3 regions of the Aquamicrobium segne genome follow, and region 3 is predicted to be linked to each of the others. Evidence: predicted binding sites of a transcription regulator. Region 3 holds the regulator's gene; each other region holds the start of a gene.
What was found. Region 3 encodes HrcA, which represses chaperone genes, less so after heat shock. Its sites were predicted from a motif close to GTTAGCACTCNCNNNNNGNGAGTGCTAAC; they were not measured.
Positions count from the first base shown of each region.

Region 1: a site for HrcA is predicted at 4,793-4,821, ahead of groES (co-chaperone GroES). Genes of this name have one in related genera too.
Region 2: a site for HrcA is predicted at 2,070-2,098, ahead of ACFPLB_RS06875 (co-chaperone GroES). Genes of this name have one in related genera too.

Region 1 is NZ_JBHSLL010000023.1:47,787-57,869, forward strand. Features, by position in the region: gene ilvA (threonine ammonia-lyase IlvA) at 1-461, shown strand, start outside; gene ACFPLB_RS08565 (Dabb family protein) at 462-755, opposite strand; gene ACFPLB_RS08570 (hypothetical protein) at 943-1,071, opposite strand; gene fumC (class II fumarate hydratase) at 1,112-2,509, opposite strand; gene groL (chaperonin GroEL) at 2,720-4,366, opposite strand; gene groES (co-chaperone GroES) at 4,433-4,729, opposite strand; gene ACFPLB_RS08590 (CAP domain-containing protein) at 4,949-5,464, opposite strand; gene ACFPLB_RS08595 (TadE/TadG family type IV pilus assembly protein) at 5,555-7,483, opposite strand; gene ACFPLB_RS08600 (TIGR01459 family HAD-type hydrolase) at 7,771-8,631, shown strand; gene ACFPLB_RS08605 (bifunctional riboflavin kinase/FAD synthetase) at 8,643-9,617, shown strand; gene ACFPLB_RS08610 (HdeD family acid-resistance protein) at 9,766-10,083, opposite strand, start outside.
Region 2 is NZ_JBHSLL010000018.1:2,122-12,204, forward strand. Features, by position in the region: gene ACFPLB_RS06850 (Hsp20 family protein) at 1-419, opposite strand, end outside; gene ACFPLB_RS06855 (hypothetical protein) at 637-852, shown strand; gene ACFPLB_RS06860 (DUF982 domain-containing protein) at 976-1,272, shown strand; gene ACFPLB_RS06865 (usg protein) at 1,266-1,544, opposite strand; gene ACFPLB_RS06870 (hypothetical protein) at 1,564-1,908, opposite strand; gene ACFPLB_RS06875 (co-chaperone GroES) at 2,249-2,563, shown strand; gene groL (chaperonin GroEL) at 2,620-4,245, shown strand; gene ACFPLB_RS06885 (hypothetical protein) at 4,317-4,541, shown strand; gene ACFPLB_RS06890 (DegQ family serine endoprotease) at 4,676-6,046, shown strand; gene ACFPLB_RS06895 (COG1470 family protein) at 6,094-7,296, shown strand; gene ACFPLB_RS06900 (ABC transporter ATP-binding protein) at 7,293-8,231, shown strand; gene ACFPLB_RS06905 (ABC transporter permease) at 8,221-9,174, shown strand; gene ACFPLB_RS06910 (hypothetical protein) at 9,458-9,868, opposite strand; gene ACFPLB_RS06915 (DUF3419 family protein) at 9,865-10,083, opposite strand, start outside.
Region 3 is NZ_JBHSLL010000012.1:110,431-120,513, forward strand. Features, by position in the region: gene ACFPLB_RS03670 (putative bifunctional diguanylate cyclase/phosphodiesterase) at 1-1,457, shown strand, start outside; gene ACFPLB_RS03675 (N-acyl amino acid synthase FeeM domain-containing protein) at 1,551-2,324, shown strand; gene hrcA (heat-inducible transcriptional repressor HrcA) at 2,381-3,433, opposite strand; gene rph (ribonuclease PH) at 3,604-4,320, shown strand; gene rdgB (RdgB/HAM1 family non-canonical purine NTP pyrophosphatase) at 4,453-5,097, shown strand; gene hemW (radical SAM family heme chaperone HemW) at 5,094-6,251, shown strand; gene rsmI (16S rRNA (cytidine(1402)-2'-O)-methyltransferase) at 6,305-7,216, shown strand; gene ACFPLB_RS03705 (YraN family protein) at 7,209-7,580, shown strand; gene ACFPLB_RS03710 (NADPH-dependent FMN reductase) at 7,734-8,318, shown strand; gene gyrB (DNA topoisomerase (ATP-hydrolyzing) subunit B) at 8,710-10,083, shown strand, end outside.

The sequences.
Region 1 (10,083 bases), on a different contig from region 3:
ATCGCCTGTGTGCCACCATGATTGAAATGCTGAATGTTGAAGGTGTCGTTCTGGAGCCTGCAGGCGCGCTAACCATTGATGTGCTGAAGGATTTTGCGAAAAAAGACCTTCGCGGCAAGACAGTGGTGGCTGTCGTTTCAGGCGGCAATTTTGATTTTGAACGGCTGCCGGATGTGAAGGAGCGGGCGCTGCGCTTTGAGGGCCTGAAGAAATATTTCATCATCCGTTTGCCGCAGCGACCCGGCGCGCTCCGGGATTTTCTGGAAATGCTTGGACCTGACGACGATATTGCCCGCTTTGAATATCTGAAGAAATCAGCGCGCAATTTTGGTTCGGTGCTGATTGGCATCGAGACGAAGGACAGGCGCAATTTCACGACACTCAAGGCCCGATTTGATGCTGAAGGCATACAATATCAGGACATCAGTGACGATGAGACATTAGCAAATTTTATTATCTAACTATTTGTCTGCGGCAATCACATCGGCGGAAAAACGCATTTCGCGCATCGGACGCACATTGGCGGTCGTCTGCCCATAAATCGGATCGGCCTTATAGGCGTGCAGTGCCGCCTCATTTTCAAACTCGGCATAAACGACGATATCAACCTCGTTTTCATACAGGTCGAGTTTGCGATTGAGCGTCACTTCAAAATGGCTGGAATGAGGAATACGGCCCAGATTCATCAAGCCTTCACGGACAGTCTCAACATCCGTACCTGGCTTGACACTGAAAAAGATGATGTGCCGGATCAAATCGGCCTCCTGAAGGGTGAACAAAGGCAGCAGACGCCACCGGCGCATTGCATTTCATGTTGTTTTGATTAGAGCGCCGTGCGTCCTATCGGACGCACAAAGGACGCTCTAACTATTTGAATGAGCATCGGAATTATCCAAAAACCGATTCCACTTTTCGGTCCGATGCTCTAAGGGCAGGACTGCGTCAACCAGTGACCATGCGCACCATGTTATTCAAGGTTTTCACACCCGCATTGATGTAGTGGCCTCCATTATAGAGGCCGTCCCAGATTAAAAAGCAGGTGATGATCATAATCACAATAACGTAGCGCATGGCTTTCTATTGCCTGAAAACACCGCATAAAGCCAGAGGCTCAGCCCGGATGCGTCATATCTTGCGGGCGCACGATGCGATCATAATCTTCAGCGCTGACCAGACCCGTTGCCAGCGCTTCTTCGCGCAAGGTTGTGCCATTCTTGTGCGCGGTCTTGGCAATTTGAGCCGCCGCATCATAGCCAATGGTCGGGGCAAGGGCAGTGACCAGCATCAAGGAGCGATCCAGCGACTGTTTGATATTATCTTCGCGCGCCTCAATGCCGACAATGCAATTGTCGGTAAAGGAGATGGAGGCATCCGCCAAAAGCCTGACGGACTGGAGGAAATTATAAGCCATCAGCGGGTTGTAGACATTCAGTTCAAAATGGCCCTGACTGCCCGCAAAACCCAACGCCGCATTATTGCCGAACACCTGCACGCAAACCTGCGTCAGGGCCTCACACTGGGTGGGGTTGACCTTGCCGGGCATGATGGATGAACCCGGCTCGTTTTCCGGCAGGGCAAGCTCACCCAGACCAGCGCGCGGGCCAGAGCCAAGAAAGCGGATATCATTGGCAATCTTGAACAGCGACATGGCCACCGTGTTGATTGCACCATGCGTGAACACCATGGCGTCATGGGCGGCAAGCGCCTCGAACTTGTTGGGGGCCGAGGTGAACGCAAGACCGGTGATGGCTGAAATCTTTTCAGCCACTTTTTCGGCAAAGCCAAACGGAGCGTTCAGCCCGGTGCCAACGGCAGTACCGCCCTGCGCCAGTTCCATCAATGCGGGCAGCGTCATTTCAATCCGCTCAATGCCGTTCTTGACCTGCTGCGCATAGCCGGAAAATTCCTGTCCCAGCGTCAGCGGCGTTGCATCTTGCGTGTGGGTGCGGCCGATCTTGACAATATGGTCAAAGGCTTTGGCCTTGGCGTCAAGCGCTGCATATATATGTTTGAGTGCAGGCAATAGATCGTGAACCACCTGCTCGGCACAGGCAATATGCATGGCCGTTGGGTAGGTATCGTTGGACGACTGACTCATATTGACGTGATCATTGGGATGGATCGGCTTTTTGGAGCCCATTTTGCCGCCAAGCTTTTCAATGGCCCGGTTGGAGATCACCTCATTGGTATTCATGTTGGACTGGGTGCCGGAGCCGGTTTGCCAGACCACCAGCGGAAAATGCTCATCAAGCTTGCCGTCGATAACGTCTTGTGCCGCTTCCACAACAGAAGCGCCGATGGCCGGATCAAGCTTGCCCAGTTCCATATTGGTTTCGGCAGCGGCACGCTTGACGATGCCCAGCGCACGAATGATCGAGGCTGGCTGCTTTTCCCAGCCGATCCTGAAATTGTCGAGGGAGCGTTGCGCCTGAGCACCCCAATAGCGATCGGCAGCCACTTCGATCGGGCCAAACGTATCGGTTTCGGTTCTGGTCTGGTGAGCGCTCACTGCCGGTCTCCTGAAAATGAGGATTAGGATAGCTTTGGCCTATCGCTTTGCTCTTCCAGCTTCAAGAAAAGAATGGTCGGGAAAATATTCAAATCGTTTGAACTTCCCAAGGGCAGCGATGCGGACAAAGCCGGACATATTTTGCAAAGGAATGAAGATAAAGAAAAGGGCGACTTAAAGCCGCCCTTTCCAATCGGTATCAGGACTTTCTTAGAAGCCCATGCCACCCATGCCGCCCATGCCACCCATGTCAGGCATGGCAGGAGCTGCAGCTTCCTTGCGCGGAGCATCAGCAATCATGGCTTCGGTGGTGACCAGCAGACCGGCTACGGAAGCCGCATCCTGAAGGGCTGTGCGCACAACCTTGACCGGATCGACAATGCCGAGCTGGATCAGATCGCCATATTCGTCGGTCGCAGCATTGTAGCCGAAGGTGACGCTGTCGTTTTCAAGGATCTTGCCGACAATGATGGAGGCTTCCGCACCCGCATTGTTGGCAATCTGGCGAGCCGGAGCCTGAAGGGCGCGGCGAACGATGGCAATACCGGCAGCCTGATCGGCATTGGCGCCTTCAGTCTTGATGGCCTGCGTTGCACGCAGCAGGGCAACACCGCCACCGGGGACGATGCCTTCTTCAACGGCAGCGCGCGTGGCGTTCAGAGCATCGTCAACGCGATCCTTCTTTTCCTTGACCTCAACTTCGGTCGAACCGCCAACGCGGATGACAGCAACGCCACCAGCCAGCTTGGCAAGACGTTCCTGAAGTTTTTCGCGGTCGTAGTCGGAAGTGGTCTCTTCGATCTGAGCCTTGATCTGGCCAACGCGGGCTTCGATCTCGTTCTTCTGACCGGCGCCATCAACGATGGTGGTATTTTCCTTCTCGATGCGCACCCGCTTGGCGCGGCCCAGCATGTCGATGCTGACGTTTTCCAGCTTGATGCCGAGATCTTCGGAGATGACCTGACCACCGGTAAGGATGGCGATGTCTTCCAGCATGGCCTTGCGGCGATCACCAAAGCCGGGAGCCTTGACAGCGGCAATCTTCAGGCCGCCACGCAGCTTGTTGACGACCAGCGTAGCCAGAGCCTCGCCTTCAACGTCTTCGGCAATGATGAGCAGGGGCTTCGAGGTCTGAACGACAGCCTCAAGAACCGGCAGCATGGCCTGCAGGTTGGAGAGCTTCTTTTCGTGAAGCAGGATGTAAACATCCTCAAGCTCGGCAACCATCTTGTCAGGGTTGGTGATGAAGTAAGGCGACAGATAGCCACGATCAAACTGCATGCCTTCGACGACTTCAAGCTCGGTCTCGGCCGTCTTGGCTTCCTCGACGGTGATGACACCCTCGTTGCCAACCTTCTGCATGGCCTTGGCGATCATCTCGCCGATTTCTTTTTCGCCATTGGAGGAAATGGTGCCGACCTGGGCAACTTCTTCCGAAGTCTTGATCTTGGTGGCCTTCTTGAGAAGATCAGCAACAACTTCGGCAACAGCCTGATCGATGCCGCGCTTCAGATCCATCGGGTTCATGCCGGCGGCAACAGCCTTGTGGCCTTCCTGAACGATGGCCTGGGTCAGAACCGTGGCGGTGGTGGTGCCGTCACCGGCCTTGTCATTGGTCTTGGAAGCGACTTCGCGAACGAGCTGAGCGCCCATGTTCTCGAACTTGTCTTCCAGTTCGATTTCCTTGGCGACGGAAACGCCGTCCTTGGTGATGCGCGGAGCGCCGAAGGACTTGTCGATAACAACGTTGCGGCCCTTGGGACCAAGGGTGACCTTGACCGCGTCGGCAAGGATGTTGACGCCGCGCAGCATGCGCTCGCGGGCATCACGGGAGAATTTTACGTCTTTGGCAGCCATTGCTTACTCCTGGGCCTGTGGCCCGAAATGCGGATTGCAGTGAATGGTGAGAAAGGGGTCAGCAGATCAGCCGATGATGCCCATAATGTCGGATTCCTTCATGATCAGAAGGTCTTCGCCATTGAGCTTCACTTCGGTGCCCGACCACTTGCCGAACAGAACACGATCGCCAGCCTTGACATCAAGGGCGACAATCTTGCCGCTTTCGTCACGGGCGCCGGAACCTACGGCGACAATTTCGCCTTCCTGCGGCTTTTCCTTGGCTGTGTCGGGGATGATGATGCCACCAGCCGTTTTTTCTTCGGATTCGACCCGGCGAACGACCACGCGGTCATGAAGCGGGCGGAACTTCGTTTGTGCCATTTGTTTGATTTCCTCAGGTCATGATGATGAGAAAGAATTCCTCTATCCGGCAGTACCGGACCTGTTGGCACTCACAGTATGAGAGTGCTAACGGGGCTGAGATAGTGAGCGCTTCAAACAGAGTCAAGGAGCGAGTTTGAAAGATTTTAAAATGCTTTAAATATTTGTTTTAGCCGCATTCTTGCGACGCCAGATGGAAGTATCTGGCTGCAAAATGCTTTAGCTGGCCAGGATTATCGCCCAATAGCGCCATTCGGGGCGCGAAGGATGGCTGGCCCAGGCAAGGCCAAAACGGGTAAAGCGCCCATCCAGCATATTGCGCCGATGGGGTGCGGAATTCATCCACATGGTGATGGCGCGGGCGCTGTCCATGCGCCCTTCAGCGATGTTTTCAGCCACAGCCCCCTTGATCCTGTTGCTTTTTATCCGTGCAGCAAAGCCTTTGCCAATGCCGGTTGTGTGATCCATCCTGCCGCTGGCGGCCATATAATGGGCCTGCTGAAGGGCGGCGCGTTCCAATTGGTGATCGCTTGACAGAGCAGATAGCCCTGCTTGCTTGCGAATTTTCATCATTGCCGTCTGTGCTGACGCAGAGGCGCCACCACCGGCTCCCTTGCCCGGAAGAGAGCCGCATCCGGCCAGTCCGGCAAGGGTAAAAGCACCCGCACCCAGGATCAGGGTGCGGCGGTTGCAACAGGGTGTGTCAGCAGCAGGCAGGGCCAGAGATTGTTTCATGATGCCCTGATAGACTTCAGATCATGGCTTTTAGCAGGCAGGATTTTTTTTATAAAGGCCGGATGGCGCCGGCCTTTATAAATATAAATTTTAGCCGGTGATGCGCAGATTGGACAATTCATCGGCAATTTCGCGAAACGCATTGGATAAATCATTGCCTGAAGCGTTCCAGAACAGCTTGGCTGGCTTGGCCGGATTGTCAGGATCACGTCGGTTGCGGGAGTTGGAAGAACAATTCTTCATTCCCTCAATCTGATCGCGCACCTTGCTGTCTCTTCTGGCTTCCGCTTCCAGATCCAGCCCCACAGTCATGATCATTATCCCTGCAGCCTTGGCATTGTCGCACAGGATTTGCAGCCTTTCATTCATGGCGCGTGAGTAATTGTCATTGCTGTGGCTGTTTTTGTTGATATTGCTGGTCAGCCCCATAAAGAGACGGCCATAGGTGGTGGTTTTCTCAAAAGGAGCCTGAAAGCCGTAATCTGCATAGATTGACCTTTGGCTTTCCTGGTCACTGGCGCGGGACGCGCTGGCATTGAGGGGTGAAAGAGTTCCGGGCGTATAATAGGTATTGGCGCCATCAGTCAGCAAAATGACCACCTTGTCATTGCCGCGATCCGTTTCAGGCCGTCCGAGCGGAAAGGGGCCGTCACTGGCCAGCAGACGCCAGCCCCAGCCCAGACCGCTGCCCACACTGGTGCCGCCTGAAGGTTGCATGGCAGAGATTGCATCCTTGATCTTCTTCATGCCGGCTGCGTTGGTTACATCAACCAGCGGCGTGAGCGCAGAAGTGGTGCAACTGCCATTGGGGCCTTTTCCAGATGCAAGTTTGGCCGAGCCATAAGGTGCGACAAAGCCGAGTTGTTCTGTCCTGCCTGAAGCAGTAACGCGCATATCGAAATATTTGGGCATGTAGCTGGACAGATTATTACCTGTCACATTCCTGCCGCTGCCCACTTGCGGGTCCCATGAAAAGGATGCCGAATAGCTGCCGGAGTTTCGTGTCGGCCAGTCATTATAACCATTGGCGACATTGTCAGGATAAAACATCGGCACAAACAGGGAAGCAGGGTTGTTTTGCCGCGCCGGTTCATTGGTCACATCATAAGGGTAGGGCCGTTGCTCGACACAGCCATCCCATTCGGCAAAAGATGCGGTTCTGGTATTGTTTCTGTCGGTGTAATATTTCAACTCATCATAAAGCGTAAAGCGGGTGACAATGTCGCCTTCCTGCGAGCCCCAGTCAGTTCCAGTTTTGACATAAACGCCGTCGCTGCGCTTTTGAATCTTGCGGCGGGGCCAGTTGAAACTTGCCCAGTTAAAATTCTCATGATGGATGGGGGATACACCGCGCGTGTCCATCCAGGGCTCATTCTTGTTGTCCTTGCCCACATTGACCGAAGCGGCAAACGGCACCACGGCAAACTGGATGGGTTTTTCCAGTTGCTTTACGCTGTCGGCCTGCTGCACCATGGTGGTGATCAGTTCATCAGCAGCCTTTTTCAGCAATTGCATGCGTGTCTGCGACGAGCCGGTTCCTTTTGTGTCCATGGACCCGGAATTATCCAGCACCAGAGCCACTTCCAGCGTATTTTTCAGCCGCACTTGCGAACAGGTGATGAAGTCGAAATCACGCGACTGCTTGCCCATCAGTCTTGCAGAAGCGGGCATGAAATAAGGTGAATAATTTAAAGTGGCGCACATTTCCATGGTGCCGCCGCCGACCACCTGGCTTGGCAATCTGACATTGAGTGTACTTTTATCCGGTGAGACCTGACGCAGATTGGTGTAATAGAAATTATTGGCATAGGTGATGGCTTGCGCATCACTTATACCCGATTGCAACTCGCGCGCTGTGGCTACATTGGCCGCATCCAGTGCGTTTTGCGTGGCCACGCGCTGGCGTGACATTTCCGAATAATCAACCGCAAGTGCGACTGCACCAAAGAGCGGCGCCATGATCAATCCGGTTATCATGGCATAGTTGCCACGTATATCGGACAGGAATTTTTTTAACATCTGGCTCAAATCCCCGCTGCCAAATTTTGAGCATGGTCTTAAAAAATCGCAGGTTCTTCTTTGGACAAGATCATGCGTAGAAATAAAACTGAGATTAAAATTACATAGACAACTGAATTTCAGGTTTGCATGACAGGTGCAAAATGAGATTGCTTTTTAAGCCGGGATTAACCAGTCCCGATCCTGATCGGACTGGAATGATGATGACAGGGCAGGGCGTATCGGCTAATCCCTGCATGGAAACAACACATAGACACAGATTTGAAATGATGGATGCACCAGCCGATATGCCGGTTTCTTCTCCCCTTATTGCCTCACTTGAAACCATATCAGGGCGTTATACTGCCATCTTCTGCGATGTCTGGGGCGTGGTTCACAATGGCATTGAGCATTTTGCGCCAGCAACCGCCGCACTTAAAGCCGCGCGCGACCGCGGAACAACGGTGGTGATGATCACCAATTCACCTCGGCTGGGCGCCGATGTCATCAGGCAAATGCGTGAAATCGGGGTGCCGGACGACACTTATGACAGGCTGGTCAGTTCCGGGGATGTGACACGCGACCTGATTGCGGAAGGTCCGCGCCGCATTTTTCATATCGGCCCTGATCGTGACACCAATATCTATGATGGCCTCGATGTTGAACTGGTCGAGGAGTTTGAGGCGCAAGCTGTTGTCTGCACAGGGCTGTTTGATGATGAGGCCGAGACGCCGGAGGATTATCATGACATGCTTGCGCGCTTGCGCTCGCGCAATTTGCCATTCATCTGCGCCAATCCCGATATTGTGGTGGAGCGTGGTGACAGGCTGATCTGGTGTGCAGGCGCGATTGCCAGAGATTATGCGCAAATGGGAGGGCGCACATTGATTGCCGGCAAGCCTCACAGGCCAATCTATGAGGCTGCCTTGAAAGCGGCTGTCGAGAGCAGCGGGCACAATCTGGAGCGCCATGAAATTCTGGCCATTGGCGATGGTATGATGACCGACATCAAGGGCGCATCCGACAATGATCTGGCCGCACTTTATATTTCAGGCGGCATTCATGCGCGTGATTATGGCGAGGCACTGACCCCGGACCCGCAAAAACTGGCCGAATTTTTGAAAACGCATGGTTACACACCTGTGGCGGTCATGCCACGGCTGCGATAGGCAGGTCTCAAATGCTGGAGCGAATTGCCGGAACCGGGCCATTGCCTGAGCATTTGCGTGATGGTGTGGTCGCCATCGGGAATTTTGATGGTGTGCATCGCGGCCATCAGGCTGTTCTTGAAACTGCGCTGGCAGAAGCACGACAGCGCAACAGGCCCGCACTGGTTTTGACCTTCAATCCGCATCCACGCAAATTTTTCCGGCCTCGATCCCCGCTGTTTGTTCTCACCCCGCCTGAAATGAAGGCGCAATTGCTGAACAATCTCGGCTTTTCTGCCGTGGTTGAGCAGGCTTTTACTGACGATCTGTCTGAAAAATCGGCAGAGGCATTCATCACATCAATCCTGCGGGACAATCTTGGCATCTGCCATGCGGTGACCGGTTTTAATTTTCATTTCGGCAAGGATCGTGAAGGCGGGCCGGAATTTCTAACGAATGCAGGCAGGCGCCATGGATTTGGGGTGACGCTGGTCGATGCCTTTCGCGATGAGGCTGCGCACATCATTTCTTCCAGTGGCATTCGGCAATTGCTGGCACAAGGCCATGTGGCAGAGGCCGCCGGACAGCTTGGTTATCGCTTTACTGTGCGCGAGACGGTCATAAACGGGCAAAAACTGGGGCGGACGCTGGGCTTTCCAACGGCGAATATGCGCCTGCCGGAATCGGTTGAACTGCGTGAAGGTGTTTATGCGGTCAGGTTTCGCCGGGCTGATGGCAGCCTGCATGACGGGGTTGCCAGTTTTGGCCGCCGCCCGACCGTCGACGACAATGGCGCACCGCTGCTGGAGACTTTTGTTTTTGATTTTTCAGACAGTCTTTATGGTGAGGACTGTTCCGTCTCTTTCTTCAGCTATTTGCGTGGTGAAGAAAAATTCAACGGGCTTGACGAACTCGTCGCGCAGATGAGGCGCGACGAGCAAGAGGCGAGGGCGCTTCTGGCTGGCATGAGACCCTTGTCAGCCCTTGATGCCAGTGTAAGTTTTTAGCGCATCGGACCAAAAAGTAGAATCGGTTTTTGGATAACTCCGATGCTCATTCAAAGAGTTAGAGCGTCCTTTGTGCGTCCGATAGGACGCACGGCGCTCTAGCGCATTTTGCGAGTGCAGATAGTGTCATCTGGCATCACAAAATATTTTATTTTCTGAGCGCAAGGCTGAAGGCAATCAGTGCCCAGCCCTGGAAAATCAGGTCGATTGCCAGGAACAGGCCCAGAATGCGCAGGCTGTTGACCGGCCAGCCAAGGGCGATGATCACACCTGCAAGAATGGTGACCAGGCCAGCGGTTACGATCCATCCAGAACCATTCTGCTCCCAGTTCTGATAGCCGACCCAGGCGCGCAAGGCGCCCGATCCAACCAGCGCTGCCGCCAGCAGGAAAGTGAAGATGACCGAGGCAAGTGTGGGATTGTAAAAGGTAAAAATACCAGCCAAAGCATAAAGCAGACCACTGGC
Region 2 (10,083 bases), on a different contig from region 3:
TGCGACGAGATCGCAATCCGACGAGGCTTCATCTCCTCCGGGATCTCACGCCGAAGATCGATTGTCAGGAGGCCGTTGACGAGAGTCGCGCCTTCAACTCGTACGTGGTCGGCGAGCTGGAAGCGACGCTGGAACGAGCGTCCGGCAATGCCGCGATGCAGATACTGCGCATTCTCGTCGGTGGTTTTGCTGCCCGCCACGAGAAGCATGTTTTGCTCCTGCGTGATGGAAAGCTCGTCTTCGCTGAAGCCGGCCACCGCCATGGTGATGCGGTAGTCCTCTTCGTCAGTCTTTGCGATGTCATAGGGCGGCCAGTTGTCGATGCTCTCGGCGCGGCTGGCTGCCTCCAGCGCATTGACCAGACGGTCGAAGCCGATGCTCGACCGGAACAGGGGAGAAAAATCGAAAGTGGTTCTCATAGCCACATCCTCCTTGAAGCAACATGGGTACAAGATTGTACGGCTTTTGGCCGGCGCCGCCCCGTAGTGGCAGCGGCGCACAATCGATCTGGTTCCTTCATTTCAGAGTTTCAAGAGGGTGACGGCAGAAAATTTCTACAGCGATTTCAGCCTGCTGGAATTTGAGAACAACTCCACCATCTGATGAGTTGGTTGTTAATATGAATGGAGACCTGCCATGACCTATGAAGACATCGTTTCAGTCCTTGGCCATATAGATGACGATCTGGCTGCCACGCTTGTCGCAACCGGGGCAAGCGCGGATGAACTTCGCGAGGCCTGGAATTGGCTCCACAATGATGAGGCGTTGATGAGCGAAGGGCGACCGCTGCCGGGCACGCGCGTCGGCCAACTCATCGATCTGCTTGAACCTGATGATGACGGCCTGGACTGAGCTGCGGATGGAGGGTTGAAGAGGCACGTTGGGATGCCCAGATCATCCATGATCGTTCAGAACGATCAGTTGCTTGCTCTTAAAAGACGATCAGAAAACAAGGAGAAAGTAATGGCTGACATTATGTTCACTGAGCCAGTAATTCTGCGTATGCCACATACCGGATTTCGGAAAGTGGCCACAAGCTTCGAAGCACTGGAATGCCTTGAGCGCGAATGGCCGGACTGGGCACGTGGACGTCGTTGGCGGAATGCCATTGCTGCCTGTCGGGACGCACTCGACGGATGGCGCTCTGCGAAGGAGGCGCGCCGGAGCTTCATGAAGGCTGCAATGCGAGCGGGCCTCGTTCAGGGAGCACGACGCACGCGAGTTCGGGGTACTCTCGGTAGCTATCAGGGAATTCCCGCCGGGCTTCAGTGAACGGATATGATCCCGTCGACGGCTTTCCATTCTGATGGCTGGATCAGACGGTGGTGGGCGACGCGCACGGAGTGCAGCGCGCCCTCCAGCGTCTCGGTCCAGTAGTCCAGAAAGCCGCGCAGTTCGGGAAATTTCGGGGCGAGGTCGTAATCCTGCCAGACATAGACCTGCAACAGGCTCGGGTGATCCGGCAGGTGATAGTGGATTTCGGCTGTGGTCAGGCCGTAGCCTTCCATCTGCATCCGGAATTCACGACTGACGATCGCTGGCATATGTCTCTCCTTTGTCGTTTCATGCGTGAAGACGATGGTGATGGTCTGCGGATCCGCATACGGCATCGTCCGCCCCGATGTCGTCGCGATCAAGACGCCGCAGCGCGTCCATGATGATATCGAACGAAACTGGCTTATCCGCACCCGGCGGCTGGCGTAGCGTCGGCATTGACTCAACAGCGCACGCATCAGATGCCCATGATGCCAGGATAGCGCGTTTTTCGCTGCGTTCGAGCGTGTCGTCGCGCAGCACATCCTCGGGATGCCGGTAGTGGCAGGCTGGCGACAAGAGCCGGTCTAGCGCAATGTCTTCGGCTCGTGGCGCGAGTGATGGAATGATCATCGAAAAACCGCTTCTACGCATCGTTGCCCTCCTTCCTGTCGTGTTGTTCCAAAACTCCGATCTGTCTCAAGATTGCCAGGCGTGCGCATGATGCACGCTGATGAAAGGATTTTGGCTCATATGCACAAAATTTCAAGATATCTGTTATGCCCGACAAGCAAATTATTACATGTTTTCATGCTGCTAGCAGCCGGTCGAGGTGAGTGATAATTTTTTATTCTTTCCTCTTGAAATCTCAATTCATCGAAACCAGATCGATATGCGCGTAACGCCGTTAAGGGTTGCGCGGCCTCGCTCTGGTTCTCAGCGGACCGGAGCGCAGGGACCTCTCACAATCTGTTTGTCCTGAAAGGAGAACGATATGACGTTCCGTCCATTGCATGACCGTATCCTGGTCCGCCGCATCGAAGCCGAAGAAAAGTCGGCCGGTGGCATCATCATTCCTGACACTGCCAAGGAAAAGCCGAGCGAAGGCGAAGTGATCGCGGTCGGCCCCGGTGCCCGCGACGATGCGGGCAAGATCATTGAGCTCGACGTCAGGGTCGGGGACCGCATCCTGTTTGGCAAATGGTCCGGCACCGAGATCCGGCTGAACGGCGAAGACCTGCTCATCATGAAGGAAAGCGACGTGATGGGCGTGATCGAGCAGACCGCCACGCTGAAGAAGGCCGCCTGACGGATTCTTCGATCATCAACCAGTCAATGAAAGCTGCCTATAGAAGGAGTGATCCAATGGCTGCCAAAGAAGTCAAATTCAACACCGAAGCCCGCGAGAAGATGCTGCGCGGCGTCGACATTCTCGCCAATGCCGTCAAGGTGACGCTCGGCCCCAAGGGACGCAACGTCGTCATCGACAAATCGTTCGGCGCGCCGCGTATCACCAAGGACGGCGTTTCCGTCGCCAAGGAAATTGAGCTCGAGGACAAGTTCGAGAACATGGGCGCGCAGCTCGTTCGCGAAGTTGCCTCCAAGACCAACGATCTGGCCGGCGACGGCACCACGACCGCGACCGTTCTGGCGCAGGCCATCGTCAAGGAAGGCGCCAAGGCCGTCGCGTCGGGCATGAACCCGATGGACCTGAAGCGTGGCATCGACAAGGCTGTGGACGCGGTTGTCGCCGAACTCAAAGCCAATGCGCGCAAGATCTCGAAGAACGACGAGATCGCCCAGGTCGGTACCATCTCCGCCAATGGTGATTCCGAGATCGGACGTTTCCTCGCGGAAGCGATGCAGAAAGTCGGCAATGAGGGCGTCATCACCGTCGAGGAAGCCAAGACTGCTGAGACCGAGCTGGAAGTGGTCGAGGGCATGCAGTTCGACCGCGGCTATCTCTCGCCCTACTTCATCACCAATCAGGACAAGATGCGGGTCGAGTTCGAGGATCCCTATGTCCTTATCCATGAAAAGAAGCTCTCCAACCTTCAAGCCATGCTTCCCGTGCTCGAAGCGGTCGTCCAGTCCGGCAAGCCGCTGGTCATCATCGCCGAGGATGTCGAGGGCGAGGCGCTGGCCACGCTGGTCGTCAACCGTCTGCGCGGTGGCTTGAAGGTCGCGGCCGTCAAGGCGCCGGGCTTCGGCGATCGCCGCAAGGCCATGCTGGAGGACATCGCCATCCTCACCGGCGGCACCGCGATCAGCGAGGATCTCGGCATCAAGCTGGAGAATGTCACGCTGGAGATGCTCGGCCGCGCCAAGAAGGTCGTCATCGAGAAGGAGAACACCACCATCGTCGATGGCGCTGGTTCAAAAGCCGAGATCGAAGGCCGCGTGAAGCAGATCAAGGCGCAGATCGAGGAGACGACCTCCGATTACGACCGCGAGAAGCTTCAGGAGCGGCTGGCCAAGCTCGCCGGCGGCGTCGCGGTGATCCGCGTCGGCGGTGCGACCGAGGTCGAGGTCAAGGAGAAGAAGGACCGCGTCGATGACGCGTTGCATGCGACCCGCGCGGCTGTTGAGGAGGGTATTCTGCCGGGCGGCGGCGTGGCGCTGCTGCGTGCGCAGAAGGCACTCGACAGTATCCAGACCGACAATGTCGACCAGAAGCACGGCGTGGAGATCGTGCGCCGGGCCATCGAGGCGCCGGTGCGCCAGATCGCCGAAAATGCCGGCGCCGAAGGTTCGATCATCGTCGGCAAGCTGCGGGAGAAGCCCGATTTTGCTTACGGGTGGAACGCCCAGACCGACGAGTATGGCGATCTCTTCGCACAGGGGGTCATAGACCCGGCCAAGGTGGTGCGTACTGCCTTGCAGGACGCGGCGTCCGTCGCCGGCTTGCTGGTGACCACCGAGGCGATGATCGCTGAAAAGCCGAAGAAGGAAGCAGCCCCGGCGATGCCCGCGGGCGGCATGGACTTCTGACCATCTCGCGCTGAAAGTGACCGCTCCCATGTCGGGAGCGGTCAGGAGCAAAGCATAGATTGGAGACTGACATGAGCCTCATGCCAGACTTTGACCGTGTGCCTGTGCCGCATCATCCCCCGGCCGAGTTCCTGTCGCACGATGCGGAAGCGCGCATGGCATTGGCCCCGCTGTTCGAATCTTTGCTCGACAGGCTGGTGATGGCTGGATGGGATCGGCGCACGGCGGCCTCGGCGCTGATGTTCCATGCGGCGGCGCAGGTGTCGTCCCTCTCGCGAGACGGCCGGCCACAATGATCCGGGAACCTCGCCTCCGGGCGGGGTTCATTTCCAATCGAACCAGGCGCGGGAATGACCGGCGGCGGAAGATCTCTTCCGGTGCGACGGCAGCGCCGTATCCTACACGAAGGAAAAATATCGGGAGATCGACAATGTTCATCGGCCTGCCTCGCGCCCCGCAGATTGTCGCCATCCTTCTCACGTGCCTTGCATTGTCGTTTTCCGGTGGCGCTGTGCCGCCCGTTGCCGCACAGGATGTGGCATCCGGCGTGCGTGTCGAGCGTTCGTTGCCCGATGTTCTGGAGGAGATCACGCCCGCGGTGGTCAACATCGCGGTCACGTCTCGCGCGTCTGCCGAAACCAACCCGCTCTTCAACGATCCCTATTTCCGGCGCTTCTTCGACCTGCCGCAGATGCCGCAGCAAAGGCCCCGCATGAGCGCCGGGTCCGGCGTCATCGTCGACGCGGACAAGGGTTACATTCTCACCAACCACCATGTCGTCGACGGCGCGAGCGAGATCGCGGTGACGCTGAAGGATCGCCGCCGCTTCACGGCCGAACTGGTCGGCAGCGACAAGGCGACCGACATCGCCCTGCTCAGGGTTGATGCGTCAAACCTGACCGCCCTGCGGCTGGGCGATCCGTCGCGTCTGCGCGTCGGCGACAATGTGGTCGCCATCGGCAATCCGTTCGGGCTCGGCCAGACCGTCACCTCCGGCATCGTCAGCGCGCTGAGCCGCAGCGGGCTGAACGTCGAAGGCTATGAAGACTTCATCCAGACCGACGCCTCGATCAATCCCGGCAATTCGGGCGGCGCGCTGGTGACGGCGAACGGCCAGCTTGTCGGTATCAACACCGCGATCATCGCGCCGGCCGGCGGCAATGTCGGCATCGGCTTCGCCGTTCCCATCGACATGGCATCGGCGGTGATGACGCAGCTAATCGCGCATGGCGAGGTCCGGCGCGGACGCATCGGCGTCTCGATCCAGGACCTGACGCCCGACCTTGCCGAGGCTCTGGGCATCGATGCCAGCTTCGGCGCCGTTGTCGCCAGCGTTGAAGACGGCTCGCCCGCTGCCGAAGCCGGCATTCAGGCCAGTGACATTATCGTCGCCGTCGACGGGCGCGAGATCGCAGGTTCGGCAGATTTGCGCAACCGCATCGGCCTGTCGCCCGCGGGCTCGCGGGTGGAGATCGCCTATCTGCGCGAGGGCATCCGCCAGACCGCCACCATGACGGTGAGTGGCGAAACAGGTCCCTCGCGCGCCTCGGCGAGAGCCATGCCCGACCGTCTGGCCGGTGCGGATTTCCAGGATGCGTCCGGCAACGTGCTGGTCGCTAACGTGGCTCCGGGCAGTCCCGCCGCACAGGCAGGTCTGCGCACCGGCGACGTCATCGTCGCCGTCAACCGCCGGCCGGTCGGGACCGTGGCCGAACTGACGCGGCTGCTCGGCGAAACGCGCGGCACAATCGCGTTCGAACTTTTCCGCGGAGGGGCGCGGCTCCTGCTCGTCATTCGTTAGGGCGTGCCTTCCGCTTTGCTGACTGTTCGTTGTGAATAGGGGAGAACATGATGAGGACATTTACCGCAACATTGATGGCAGCCGCGCTCGGCGCAACGCTGATGGCGCCGCTGCCGCTTGGCGCACAGGAAACTCCTGCGGCGCAGCAATCTGCCGAACTCAGCGGCTTCTGGCTGACGACGTCCTGGCCCGAGATGACCATCAAGCCGGGCGAAACACAGTCGGTTTCGCTGTCGTTGCGCAATGAAAAGCTGCCGCCCCAGCGCGCCACGATCGAAGTGTCGGGCGTGCCGGAAGGCTGGGCGTGGTCACTGAAGGGCGGCGGCCGCGAGGTGACGGCAGCGATCGTCTCGCCGGATTCGACCGAGCGGCTGACGCTCGAACTCACCCCGCCGGAAGGTGCTTCCACCGACGGCGAACATGCCATCGAGGTCCGCGCCCGCACCGCAACTGAGACGGTGACCCTGCCGCTTGTGGTACGCCTGTCGGAAACCGAGGAGGCCGCCTCCGGCCTTTCGCTTGAGCCCGAATTGCCTGCGTTACGCGGCACAGCGCGCTCGACCTTCTCCTTCAAGATCAAGGTGAAGAACGAAGGTGCGGAAGACGGGCTGTTCAATCTGACAGCCAGCGTGCCGGCCGGCTTCCAGACACGCTTCAAGAAGGGTTATGGCTCGGAAGAGATCACCGGCCTGCCCATCGCCGCAGGCGCCACGGAGACGGTGACAATGGAGGTGATCCCATCGCGTGGGGTCGCGGCCGGGCGCTATGAAGCCGGGTTCGAGGTTTCCGGCGAAGGGCTTTCCGGGACCACCCAGCTCAGTCTCGACGTAACAGGCGAACCGCAACTCGCCATCGTCGGCCCGCAGGAGCGCCTGTCTGGCGAGGCGGTAGCCGGCAGGGAGTCGAGCTTCACCTTCACGCTCGTCAACACCGGAACTGCTCCCGCGACCGATCTGGAGCTTTCCGCCACGCCGCCCTCCGGTTGGACCGTCGAGTTCGAGCCGAAGGAAGTTGCCCAGATCGCGCCGAACTCCACCGGCGAGGTCAATGTAAAAATCACCCCGTCTGAACAGGCGATCGCCGGCGATTACATGGTGTCGGTGCGGGCCTCCAACGACACCGTCTCCGAAAACGTGCAGTTCCGCGTTACTGTGAAGACCTCCACCCTGTGGGGCGCTGCCGGGCTTGGCGTGATCGCCGTCGCGGTTCTGGTGCTGGGCGGTGCAGTCATGAGGTATGGGCGGCGATGAGTACGATCGTTCTCGAAGCGAAGGGCCTTGCCAAGCGCTATGGCGACGCGGTGGCCGTGGCCGGCATCGACCTCTCCGTCAACCAGGGTGAGGTGATCGGCCTGCTTGGCCCAAACGGCGCCGGCAAGACCACGACGATCCTGATGCTGCTCGGTCTGACCGAAGCAAGCGAAGGAAGCGTCAGCATTCTCGGCAAGGACCCGCTGCGCCGGCCACTGGAGGTCAAGCGCGAGGTCGGCTACCTGCCGGACTCCGTCGGCTTCTACGACACGATGACCGGCAGGGAAAACCTCGCCTATACGGCGAAGCTCGCCGGCATGTCGCGCGAACCGGCGAAGGAGCGCATCGCGGCAGCACTCGACAAGGTGCGGCTGACGGAAGGCGCGGACCGTCCGGTCGCCACCTATTCGCGGGGCATGCGCCAGCGCCTCGGCATTGCCGAATTGCTGATGCGCGACTGCAGGATAGCGATCCTCGACGAGCCGACCTCGGGCCTCGATCCGCAATCGACGCAGGAACTGCTCGACCTCATCCTCGACCTGTCGCGCGGCGGCATGACCATCCTGCTGTCCTCGCATATGCTCGACGTGGTGCAGTCGATATGCAGCCGCGTGGCGCTGTTCAACAAGGGGCGCATCGGCTTCTTCGGCACCATCGAGGAACTGGCCACGAAGATCGGGCACGGTTCCTTCGTCATCGATGTTGAGGCCGATGGGATCGACCTCGGCCAACTCGCGGACAAGACCGACGGCGTGACGTCGGTTGCAGCCGCCTCCCACGGCCTCTGGCAGGTCGAGGCGACGCGTGACGTGCGGTCCGATCTTGCAAAACTCGTGGTCGAGGCCGGCGGCAGACTGAAGAACCTCGACCTGCGCCGCGCCCGCCTCGACGACGCCTACAACCGCTATTTCAGGGAGGTTGCCAATGCAGCGTGAAGATTCTCCGTTCAGGGGCGTCGGCACGGTCGCGCTCAAGGAAGCCGCCGATCATATGACCAGCGCCCGCATGCATCTCATCATGCTACTGGTGCTTCTCACCGCGATCGGCGCGGTGTACGGCGCCATCGACCGAATCCGCGAGACAACCGCCGAGGACGCCTATCTGTTCCTCAAGCTGTTCACCGTGGCGCGTGAACCGCTGCCGTCCTTTGCCGCCTTCCTCGGCTTCCTGCTGCCGCTAGTAGCGATCGCGCTCGGCTTCGACGCCATCAACGGCGAGTTCAACCGGCGCACCATGAGCCGGCTGCTTGCCCAGCCGATCTATCGCGACGCCGTGCTATTCGGAAAATTCCTTGGCGGCCTGTTGGTCATCGCAATCGCATTGCTGACGCTTTGGTTGATGATGGTCGGGCTCGGCATGCTTTTCCTAGGCCTGCCGCCGTCGGGCGCGGATATCGTGCGCGGCATCTCGTGGCTTGCCGCGACGGTCGCCTATGCCGGTGTCTGGCTCGCGCTTGCCATCGCATTCTCGACCGTCATCCGCTCGCCTGCCACCTCGGCCTTGGCGGCGCTGTCGGTCTGGCTGGTGCTGACGGTGTTCTGGGGCATGATCGCGCCGCTGCTGGCCGGCATCGTCGCGCCGATCGACCCGTTTGATCCGACGAGCGTGCTCAACCGCTTTGAGTGGCAGCAGGCGATTGCCCGCGTCTCGCCACAGACGCTCTACGGAGAGATAACGGGGCTGCTGCTCGACCCGGCCGCGCGCTCCGTCGGGCCACTATTCATGCACCAGATGCAGGGCGCGGTGATCGGCGCACCGCTACCGACCATGCAGAGCCTGCTGATCGTCTGGCCCCAGATCTCCGGCCTGATCGCCGCGATGCTGGTCCTGTTCACGCTCGCCTATGTCGTGTTCCAGCGGCAGGAGGTGCGGGCATGATAGCCGCGGGCCTGAGCCACTGAACGCCATCCTCCGCTGGACCCAAGCTGATCTGGCGGAGGACGTATCATTTAAACTTAGGACACTCTATTCTGTCTATACAGGATTTGTGGTGCCGGCGTATAATTTATGGAAGAAAAACAAGCACTTATCACGGAGAAGGTTCGATCGCAGTCCCTTTCCCTCCGCCACTTGATTGATTGCCCAGCAGCGTTCGTACAGGTGGACCTCGCCCACGCCGAAAAGAATGTGAGTGTCAGGATGCAAGTTGAATTATGGCATTTCATTTATTAACCGCATGACGATCATTTGGCATCCATATTGAACACTGTTGTTCCCAATCCGTCGGAAATGGCTCAAGTACCCGCGCCAGCGTCACCTCCGGCCCCTGCTTCCCGTCCAGGATCGCGTCGATGATGTCAGGCGCGAGCAGCGTGAGCCGTAGGACGCGGGTCATGTAGGACGTCGCGATCCCCTCGCGTTCGGCCAGTTCGGCGATGGTAGCGAACTCACCCGACTCCAGCAGACGCTTCCAGCGAAACGCGCGGGCCAGTGCCTTGACCAGCGTGTTGTCCGTCCTCCGGTCTGGCCGTACGCCATGGGGAAGCTGCATCTCCTTGCGCCCGCCGCGCTTCACGATGCGGAACGGAACGTGGAGCGTCATGGTCTCGGGGATCGGCGGCTCGCGGGTCATGCGGCCGCTCCCATGTCTCCAGCCCGCATCTCGCGGGCGAGGCTCCCCAGACCATCCATGCGCAGCCGGACGTTGAGTCCATCCGTGCCGATGTCCACGCGCTCGATCAGCAGCGCCACGATACGCGCCTGCTCGGCGGGGAAGAGTTCGTCCCACAGCGGGTCGATCTGCTGCAGGGCGGCGCGGGCGTCGGCTTCGGTGATGTCGCTGGCGTG
Region 3 (10,083 bases):
GGGGCGGCAAGGTTCTGGTCGGATTTTCCAATGGGCAGCATTATGAATTTTCCGCGCGCGAAGGCAGTCAGGAACTCGGGGTCATCACATTTGAGGATGTGAGTGCACGCGTTCAAACCGAAGAGCATATTCGCTTCATGGCCCGTTATGACAGCCTTACCGGCCTGCTCAACCGTGCTTATTTTCACGAACTGGTGGGTGAAAGTCTAAACAGCGGGGATCAGACCCGTTATTGCGCCCTTGTCATTGTCGATCTTGATGATTTCAAGAGTGTCAATGATATGGTCGGCCATCCGGTGGGCGATGGACTGATCTATGCCGTGGCTGAACGGCTTGCCCTTTTTGTTGCTCCCGGTGTCAAGGTTGGTCGCTTTGGTGGCGATGAGTTCATGCTGTTTTTCGATCATGTGAAGGGTGAGGATCATCTTGCCCGCTTGATGGATGAAGTTTTTGCCGGGCTGCAGGGCGATGTTGATGTTGCGGGCCATTTGCTGCGCATTCAGGTGAGTGCGGGGGCTGTTCTTTGCCGGGTCGGCATGAGTGAGGTCGATGATATGATCGTCAAGGCCGATCTGGCGCTCTACAAGGCCAAGGATCTGGGCAAGAATGGCTGGCAGCTTTTTGAATCTTCGATGGACGATGCTTTCCGCGACCGCCAGAAAATGAAGATGGACCTGCGCAACGCCGTTGAAACCGGCACATTGCGTATTGTTTACCAGCCTATCGTCGCCATGACCACGATGCGTATTGCCGGTTGTGAGGCGCTCTGCCGCTGGGATCATCCAGAGTTCGGGCCGATCTCGCCGGGTATTTTCATTCCGCTGGCGGAAGAGATGGGGATTATTTCGCAGATCAGCACCTTTATGCTGAATGCCGCCTGTATCGAATGTGCAAGATGGCCCGAACATACGAGTGTTTCGGTCAATCTGTCGGCCAAGGACTTTCGCAATCGAGAGGTGGTTGACAAGGTTCGTGATGCGCTCGACGCAGCGGGGCTTGCCCCGCATCGCCTTGAAGTGGAGGTGACTGAAACAGCTCTTTTGGATGACAAGTCGGAAACAGGCCAGATTCTTAAAGATTTGAAATTGCTGGGTGTGCGCATTGCGCTTGATGATTTCGGCACCGGCTATTCCAGCCTGAGCTATCTGCACAAGCTGCCGCTCGACAAGGTCAAGATTGACCGTTCCTTCCTGTCGGATGTGACCCAAAGCTCACGCTCGCTGGAACTGCTTAAAGGCATTGTGTCCCTGTCGCGTTCACTGGGGCTGACGGTGACGATTGAAGGTGTTGAAACATTCGAGCAGCTTCGCACCCTGTCGCAGCATATCGATCCTGACCTTGTTCAGGGGTTTTTGTTTGGCGCCGCCTTGAGCGCTTCAGGCATTGAAACCATGTCAACCACGCGCTGGCCTTTTGCGCATGATACGGTCATTGCCTCTGGCGCGACATTAAGTTGAGACTTTGCTTGTGGCTTCGGTGTTATTTAATTAAAATTTTACATGTGTGCTTCTACGCTTACCTTATGAGTGCGCTCGAACACAGGTAAGTTGATGGCAATCCGGCAATTGAAGCTGAGTGCGGATACAAGGCAGCTAAGGTCGGGCCCAGCCAGTTCAGGTTTTTCCGACAAGGTTTTTGAACTTCTCAACCGCTCTGAATATCGCCGCTGCGACCGGGGCGAGGATCTGGAGGATATTTATCGCCTGCGTTACAAGGCTTACCGCTTCAATGACATGGTTCCTGATGCTGATACGCATATCATCAGTGACGCGCTGGATGAGACGCCCAATGTCTACAGATTTGGTGTCTATGTAGATCAAAACCTGATCTCCACCATGCGCATCCATCACGTGACGCTGGAAACCCCGTTCTCGCCTTCTGTGCAGGCATTTGGCGATATTGTGATGCCGATGCTGGAGGCGGGTGACACGTTCGTGTGCATGAGCCGACTGGCTTCAGACCCGGAATGGACGCGCATTTACCCGCAACTGGTTTATGTGACGCTGCGGCTGGCGGGCATGGCTTGCGAGTATTTCAATGCCCCTTATGGCCTGTCGACCGTGCGTGAAGACCATGCCGGTTTTTACAAGCGTGTCTATTATTCACAGCAGATCAGCGAAGCGCGCGCCTATCCGGGCGTGTTCAACAAGGTCATGCTGTTTCGCACCAACGCCCTTGCCAATCGCGACCGCTTCTATACGCGCTTTCCTTTCTTCCGCTCCACCCAGTGGGAGCGGCGGCTGCTTTTTGCGCCGATGGCAGAGGGGGAATTGCAGCCTTTGACCATTCTGCCCAGCGCCCGTTATCTGGGCGATGCGAGTTGAGATTTTAACCGCATTTGTGCGACGTCAGATGGTGCCATCTGTACTTACAAAATGCTTTAACGCAGCAGGCGTGAGACGATCTGCGCCGTATAATCGACCATGGGAACGATACGGGCATAGTTGAGCCGCGTCGGGCCAATGACGCCAAGTGCGCCGACAATGCGGGCTTGCGCATCCCGGTAAGGGGCAACGACCACCGAGGAGCCGGACAGCGAAAACAGCTTGTTTTCCGAGCCGATGAAAATACGCACCCCCGGTCCTTCCTCGGCAAGGTCGAGCAGTTGTAAAAGCCCATCCTGTGTTTCCAGATCGTCAAACAGGTTCTTGAGCAGTTCCATATCGGCTTGCGCGGTGATGTTTTCCAGCAGATTTGCCCGTCCCCGCACAATCAGCCGCGAAGGCAGATCGCTTTCGGTACCCGCCCACACCGCCAGTCCTTTTTCTACCAGATCCTGCGATAAAGTATCGAGGGCAGCGCGTGTTTCTTCCTTGATGCGGGCAATTTCTGTCTTGGCTTCAGCCAGAGTGCGACCGCGTATATGGGCATTAAGGAAATTGGACGCCTCATGCAGTTGTGAGGCGGTCACTCCCTCCGGCAGGTCGATGATGCGGTTTTCAACATCGCCATTGCGCGACACCAGCACGGTCAGCGCCTTGTCGGGGTCAAGCTGGATGAATTCGATATGTTTGAGGGCTGCCTCGCTCTTGGCGGTCAGCACCAGCCCGGCCCCACGCGAGACACCAGACAGCAACTGGCTGGCTTCGGTCAAAATATGTTCAAGTGAATTGTCCTGGCCCGAGGCCTTGATCTGGGTTTCGATGCTGCGGCGTTCCTCATCGCCCAGATCGCCGATTTCCATGAAGGCATCGACAAAGAAGCGCAAACCCGCTTGTGTGGGCAGCCGTCCGGCCGAAACATGGGGCGCATAGATCAGGCCCAGATGCTCCAGGTCGCTCATCACATTGCGGATCGTGGCAGGTGAAAGCGAGGCTGGCAGAATGCGCGACAGGCTGCGCGACCCCACCGGATCGCCATCATGCAGGTAAGAATCGACAATGCGCCGGAAAATATCACGTGAGCGTGCATCCAGCGATTGCCATTGCGACATGGCCTGCGGTGATGTTGGCGACGAACTGTGTTTTGTCATCTGAAAAAACCTCTGTGACAAGGATATAGATGGGTTCACCACCAGTGCAAGCTGCCCTTTTCCTTTGCGCATCGGGGCTGCGGAGGCTACAAGCCGCTTCAAAACCTGCACACTTTTTTAGAAAGACCAATATGCGCCCTTCCAAACGCCAGCCCGATGAAATGCGCTCCATCTCTTTTGAGCGTGGCTTTTCCAGACATGCCGAAGGCTCCTGTCTCGTCAAATTTGGTGACACGCATGTGTTGTGCACGGCAAGCCTTGAGGAAAAAGTGCCGGGCTGGATGCGCAATTCCGGCAAGGGCTGGGTGACGGCTGAATATGGAATGTTGCCGCGCTCGACGGGTGAGCGGATGCGCCGTGAAGCAGCGGCAGGCAAGCAGGGTGGCCGCACACAGGAAATCCAGCGTCTGATTGGCCGTTCCTTGCGCGCTGTCGTTGATATGCAGGCGCTGGGTGAGCGGCAGATCACCATTGACTGCGATGTGTTGCAGGCTGATGGGGGCACACGCACGGCGGCCATTACCGGCGCCTGGATTGCGCTGCATGATTGCCTGAGCTGGATGGAGGCGCGCCAGATGGTGAGTGTGCAGCGCGTTTTGAAAGATCATGTCGCAGCTATTTCCTGTGGCCTCTATAATGGTGCGCCGGTGATCGACCTGGATTATCTGGAAGATTCTGCTGCCGGAACCGATGCCAATTTTGTCATGACCGGCAAGGGCGGCATTGTTGAAATTCAGGGTACGGCCGAAGGCGAGCCTTTTTCTGAAGCTGATTTTGCAGAATTGTTGGGCCTTGCCCGCAGCGGTATTTCCCGGCTGGTGGAATTGCAGAGGCTGGCGGTTGCTTGAGAGCATGATCCTAGAAAAGTTGCAGACTTTTCAGACAAGATCATGCGTATAAACAAAGATTTGAAGCATGATGGTTCAAGAAAATCATCATGTTCCAAGACTTTTGGGTTCGATGCTTTTAAAGGCCCTGCCATGCAACCTTTGGACAAGAAGATTATTGTCGCCAGCCATAATGAGGGCAAGCTGCGCGAATTTGCCGACCTGATGGCCCCGTTTGGCTTTGAGGCAAGATCTGCGCGTGAATTTGGTCTGCCTGAGCCGGAGGAAACCGGCACGACTTTTGAAGAAAATGCCTATATCAAGGCGTTTGCGGCGGCAAAGGCGACGGGCCTGCCTGCACTTTCTGACGATTCAGGCCTGTGCATTGACGCGCTGAATGGCGATCCGGGTGTTTATACCGCGAATTGGGCTGAGATTGAGGGCGGCAAACGCGATTTTGTCATGGCCATGGAAAAGGCGGAAGCGGCCTTGCAAGAGGCAGGCGCGATTGAGCCACAACAGCGCAGCGGGCGTTTTGTTGCGGTGATCTGCCTTGCCTTTGCCAATGGTGAGGCGGAATATTATCGCGGTGAAGTCGAGGGCCGGATGGTGTGGCCGCCGCGTGGTGAGCTTGGCTTTGGCTATGATCCGGCCTTTTTGCCCGATGGCCATGCACTAACCTTTGGTGAAATGACGGCGCAGCAAAAACATGGCTGGAAGCCGGGGGATGCTGAAGCCTTGTCACACCGCGCCCGTGCGTTCCAGAAATTTGCCCGTGCAAGATTGGGAGTGGCGTGAGGCTCGATCGTTCACCCGGTTTTGGGATCTATCTGCACTGGCCGTTTTGCGCGGCCAAATGCCCTTATTGTGACTTCAACAGCCATGTGCGGCACCAGAAGATAGATCAGCAGCGCTATGTGCGCGCCTTCGCCGCTGAAATGGCGTGGATGCGGGCGCGCACCGGAGCACGCGAAGTTACCTCCATCTTCATTGGCGGCGGCACACCCTCGCTGATGGAGCCTGCCACCGTTGATGCCATATTGAATGAGGTGGCGCGCAACTGGTCGGTGCTGCCCGATATTGAAATAACGATGGAGGCCAATCCGTCTTCGGTTGAGGCGGAGCGTTTTCGCGGCTATCGGGCGGCGGGCGTCAATCGTGTGTCGCTGGGCGTGCAGGCGCTCAACGATGCTGATTTGCGCTTTTTAGGGCGCCTGCATGATGTGTCGGAGGCCCTTCATGCTATCAAGCTGGCGCGTGAAATTTTTCCGCGTCTGTCTTTTGACCTGATCTATGCACGTCCCGGCCAGACGCTGGAAGCATGGGAAAAAGAGCTTGATGAGGCCATCGGCCATGCCGCCGATCATTTGTCGCTCTACCAACTGACCATTGAGGAAGGCACGGCTTTTCACAGGCTGCACAGTGCCGGAAAATTTATAATGCCGGAGGCAGATTTATCGGCTGATCTTTATCAGTTGACGCAAGGCGTGACGTCCGCACGGGGCCTGCCTGCCTATGAAGTGTCAAACCATGCCCGCCCCGGTGCGGAAAGCCGCCATAATCTGGTCTATTGGCGCTATGGTGAATATGTCGGAATTGGTCCCGGCGCTCATGGCCGCTTTGTCGAAGAGGGCACACGGGTGGTGACGATGACAGAGCGCCATCCGGAGACATGGGCCGGGCTGGTTGAAAGCCGGGGGCATGGCGTTGTCGATGGTGAGCGCCTGGCCCGTGAAGAAGAGGCCGACGAGTTTTTAATGATGGGGCTGCGGCTGGTTGAGGGCATTGATATTGCCCGGTTTGAGGCGCTGTCGGAGCGCATATTGCCAGCACGCCAGCTTGCCATTTTGCAAGAAGAGGGGCTTGTTGAGCCGGTTGGCAATTCACGCCTGCGCGCCACACCTGCCGGGATGATCGTGCTCAATTCTCTGGTGGCCGCACTGGCGTCCTGAGCCAGTTTTGCCCTGATTTTGCAATAGCGGCTGATCCATGCCACAGGACTGTGATGGAAAAACACGTAACCCAGCAGCACAAACGCTCCTTCCTGATCGGGCAGGCTGAATTTCCGGTGCAGGTGCTGGAACCGGCACTTTATCTGGTAGCGACACCGATCGGTAACTTGCGTGACATCACCATTCGCGCGCTGGAAACGCTGGCGGCAGCCGATGTGCTGGTCTGCGAAGATACACGTGTGTCGCGCATCTTGCTGGAGCGTTATGGCATTCGCCGCCGCACCACCGCCTATCATGAGCATAATGCAGCAGAGGCCGGTCCAAAACTGATCGAGGCGCTGGAGGCGGGCAAAAGCGTGGCGCTGATTTCAGATGCCGGAACGCCATTGGTTTCCGATCCCGGCTACCGGCTGGCGGGTGAAGCGCTGGAGCGCGGTTTACGAGTTGTGCCGGTGCCGGGGCCATCTGCCGCCCTTGCTGCGCTGACCATTTCGGGCCTGCCTTCGGATGCGTTTTTATTTGCAGGCTTTTTGCCGGTCAAAGCCGGTCAGCGGCAAAGCCGGCTGGAGCAATGGCGCGGGGTTGCGGCAACGCTGATCTTTTTTGAATCGCCGCGCCGGGTGGCGCAAACTCTTGCCAGCATGGTTGAGGTGTTGGGGGCAGCGCGCAAGGCTGCTGTGTGCCGGGAATTGACCAAGGCTTTTGAAGAAGCCCGTCATGGCTCCTTGCAGGAACTGGCAACCCATTATGCACAGGCTGATGCGCCCAAGGGCGAGGTGGTGATCTGTGTGGGGCCGCCAATAGAAGAAGAGGCGGTGCCTGCTGATATTGATGCGCTTTTAATGGCTCTTTCTGTTGAAATGCCCGCTTCCAAGGCAGCAGCAGAGGCCGCGCGGATGACCGGTCAACCCAAGCCTGACCTTTACCGGCGTTTGCTTGGCCTGAAGGAAAGCGGCGGTGGCTGACAGCATATCGCGCCGCCGCAAGGCCCACCGCCACGGTCAGCGTAGTGAATGGCTGGCGGGACTGGCCTTGATGGCAAAGGGGTTTCGCATTCTGGAGCGTCGCTATCGCACAAAATCAGGTGAGATCGACCTGATTGCCCGGCGTGGCGATCTGGTGCTGATTGTCGAGGTCAAGGCGCGGCGCTCGCTGCTTGCGGCAATGGAGGCGATTTCGTACCAGTCGCAGCGCCGCATTGAAGCAACAGCCGATATCTGGCTGTCGCGCCAGCCAGATCATGCCCGGCTTTCCGTGCGATTTGACATGGTGGCTGTGTTGCCCTGGCGCTGGCCGGTACATGTAAAAAATATATTTTACGGGCGGTGATTTTTGCGGTTTTGAGCGCCATTGTCCATGAAAAGTGAACGCACTGTCACCAATTGAAGCTGAGCCCATGAGAAATCTTCTCTTGTCCGGCGAGTGCTGAAATCCCATTTCTTGAAGATCGTTTTCATGATCGCATAACAGGAATTTTTGACAGTGACATATAAGCTTAACATCATCATCGGCAGCACACGACCGGGTCGGGTAGGGCCGATCTTTGCAAAATGGTTTGCTGACTTTACCCGCGAGCATGGCAAGTTTGAGCCGGTTCTGGTCGATCTGGCCGAGCTTGATCTGCCGCTGTTTGACGAGCCGAAACATCCGCGCCTTGGCCAGTATGAGAATGCCCATACCAGGCAGTGGGCGCAACTGACTGCTGCGGGTGATGCGTTTGTTTTCGTGACGCCGGAATATAATTATTTTATTCCCGCACCGCTGGTAAATGCCATCACCTATCTGTCGAATGAGTGGAATTACAAGCCAGCCGGTTTCCTGTCTTATGGTGGGGTTTCAGGTGGCTTGCGCGCTGTGGAATCAGCCAAGACGCTGCTCAATACGGTCAAGGTGGTGCCGATCCCCGAAGGTGTGCCGGTTCCGGGCTTTCCACAATTCCTTGTCGATGACGCATTCCAGCCCAATGAACTGATCACCAATGGTGCAACCACCATGCTGGATGAATTGCACCGCTGGACTGGCGCGCTCAAGGCGCTTCGCCCTGAGGCAATTGCTGCCGCCGCCTGAAGCCTGACTGGCTAGAGCATCGGACCGAAAAGTGGAATCGGTTTTCGGATTATTCCGATGCTCATTCAAAGTGTTAGAGCGTCCTTTGTGCGTCCGATTGGACGCACGGCGCTCTAGCAGAGCATTTGCAGCCGGATAAAATCGTCTGGCTGCAAAATGCTTTAAAGCCTGTCTCTCGAACTGGAAACCAGTTTCGAGATAAAGACATGCGTAAAAACAAAAACTTAAAGCGGGTTACGTGAATCTGAAAGATTGCGACACGCTTTAGGTACAAAGCCCTTGGAAAACTTGGAAAAACCCTCTGGAACGCCTATATTGGGAGGATCAGCGGGCGCTCGATTCGATACGATCTTGCACGCCTGCAACCGCGACAGAGAAACGAAAGTATTTCATGAGCGAAACGACCGACAATCAGGCCGCCGCACCGATCGAATATGGTGCCGATTCCATCAAGGTTTTGAAGGGTCTGGATGCCGTTCGCAAACGGCCGGGCATGTATATCGGCGATACCGACGATGGTTCAGGCCTGCATCACATGGTCTATGAGACGGTGGATAATGCCATTGATGAGGCGCTGGCCGGTCATGCCGATCTGGTATCGGTAACGCTCAATGCCGATGGGTCCTGCTCTGTTTCCGATAATGGCCGCGGCATTCCCACCGATCTGCACCCCAGTGAAGGGGTTTCGGCAGCCGAAGTGATCATGACCCAGCTTCATGCGGGCGGAAAATTCGACCAGAATTCCTACAAGGTCTCCGGCGGTCTGCACGGGGTTGGCGTTTCCGTGGTCAATGCCTTGTCTGTCTGGCTGAAACTCAATATTCGCCGCAATGGCAAGATACATGAGTTGAAATTTTCGCATGGCACGGCCGATGCGCCGCTTGCCGTGATCGGTGAGTATGAAACGACAAATGCGCCGGGCGTTTATGAAGGCCGCAGCGGCACGACAGTCAGTTTCCTGCCGTCGCCCGACACTTTCAAGGGCGTGATCGATTTCGATTATGCAACGCTTGAGCATCGCTTGCGCGAGCTTGCCTTCTTGAATTCGGGCGTGCGCATTGTTCTTACCGATAACCGTCATGCGGATGTGAAACAGCAGGAGCTGCATTATGATGGCGGGCTGGAAGAATTCGTCAAATTTCTCGACCGGGCCAAGAAGCCGCTGATCGAAAAGCCGATTGCCATCCGCTCCGAGCGCGACGGTATTACCGTTGAAGTGGCGATGTGGTGGAATGAAAGCTATCACGAAAATGTGCTGTGCTTTACCAACAATATCGGCCAGCGCGATGGCGGCACCCATCTGGCCGGTTTTCGTGGCGCGCTGACGCGCCAGATCACCGGCTATGCGGACAAGAGCGGCATTTCAAAAAAGGAAAAGGTCTCACTGACTGGCGATGATTGCCGTGAGGGCCTGACGGCTGTGCTTTCCGTAAAAGTGCCGGACCCGAAATTTTCTTCACAGACCAAGGACAAGCTGGTGTCTTCGGAAGTGCGTCCGGTGGTTGAGGGGCTGGTCAATGAGGCGCTGGGCGCCTGGCTGGAAGAACACCCGGCTGAGGCCAAAATTCTTGTTGGCAAAGTGGTTGAGGCCGCCGCCGCGCGTGAGGCTGCGCGTCGGGCGCGTGAATTGACACGGCGCAAGGGCGTGCTTGACATCACCTCCTTGCCCGGCAAGCTGGCGGACTGTCAGGAACGCGATCCGGCCAAGTCTGAACTGTTCATCGTCGAGGGTGATTCTGCCGGTGGCTCGGCCAAGGGCGGGCGC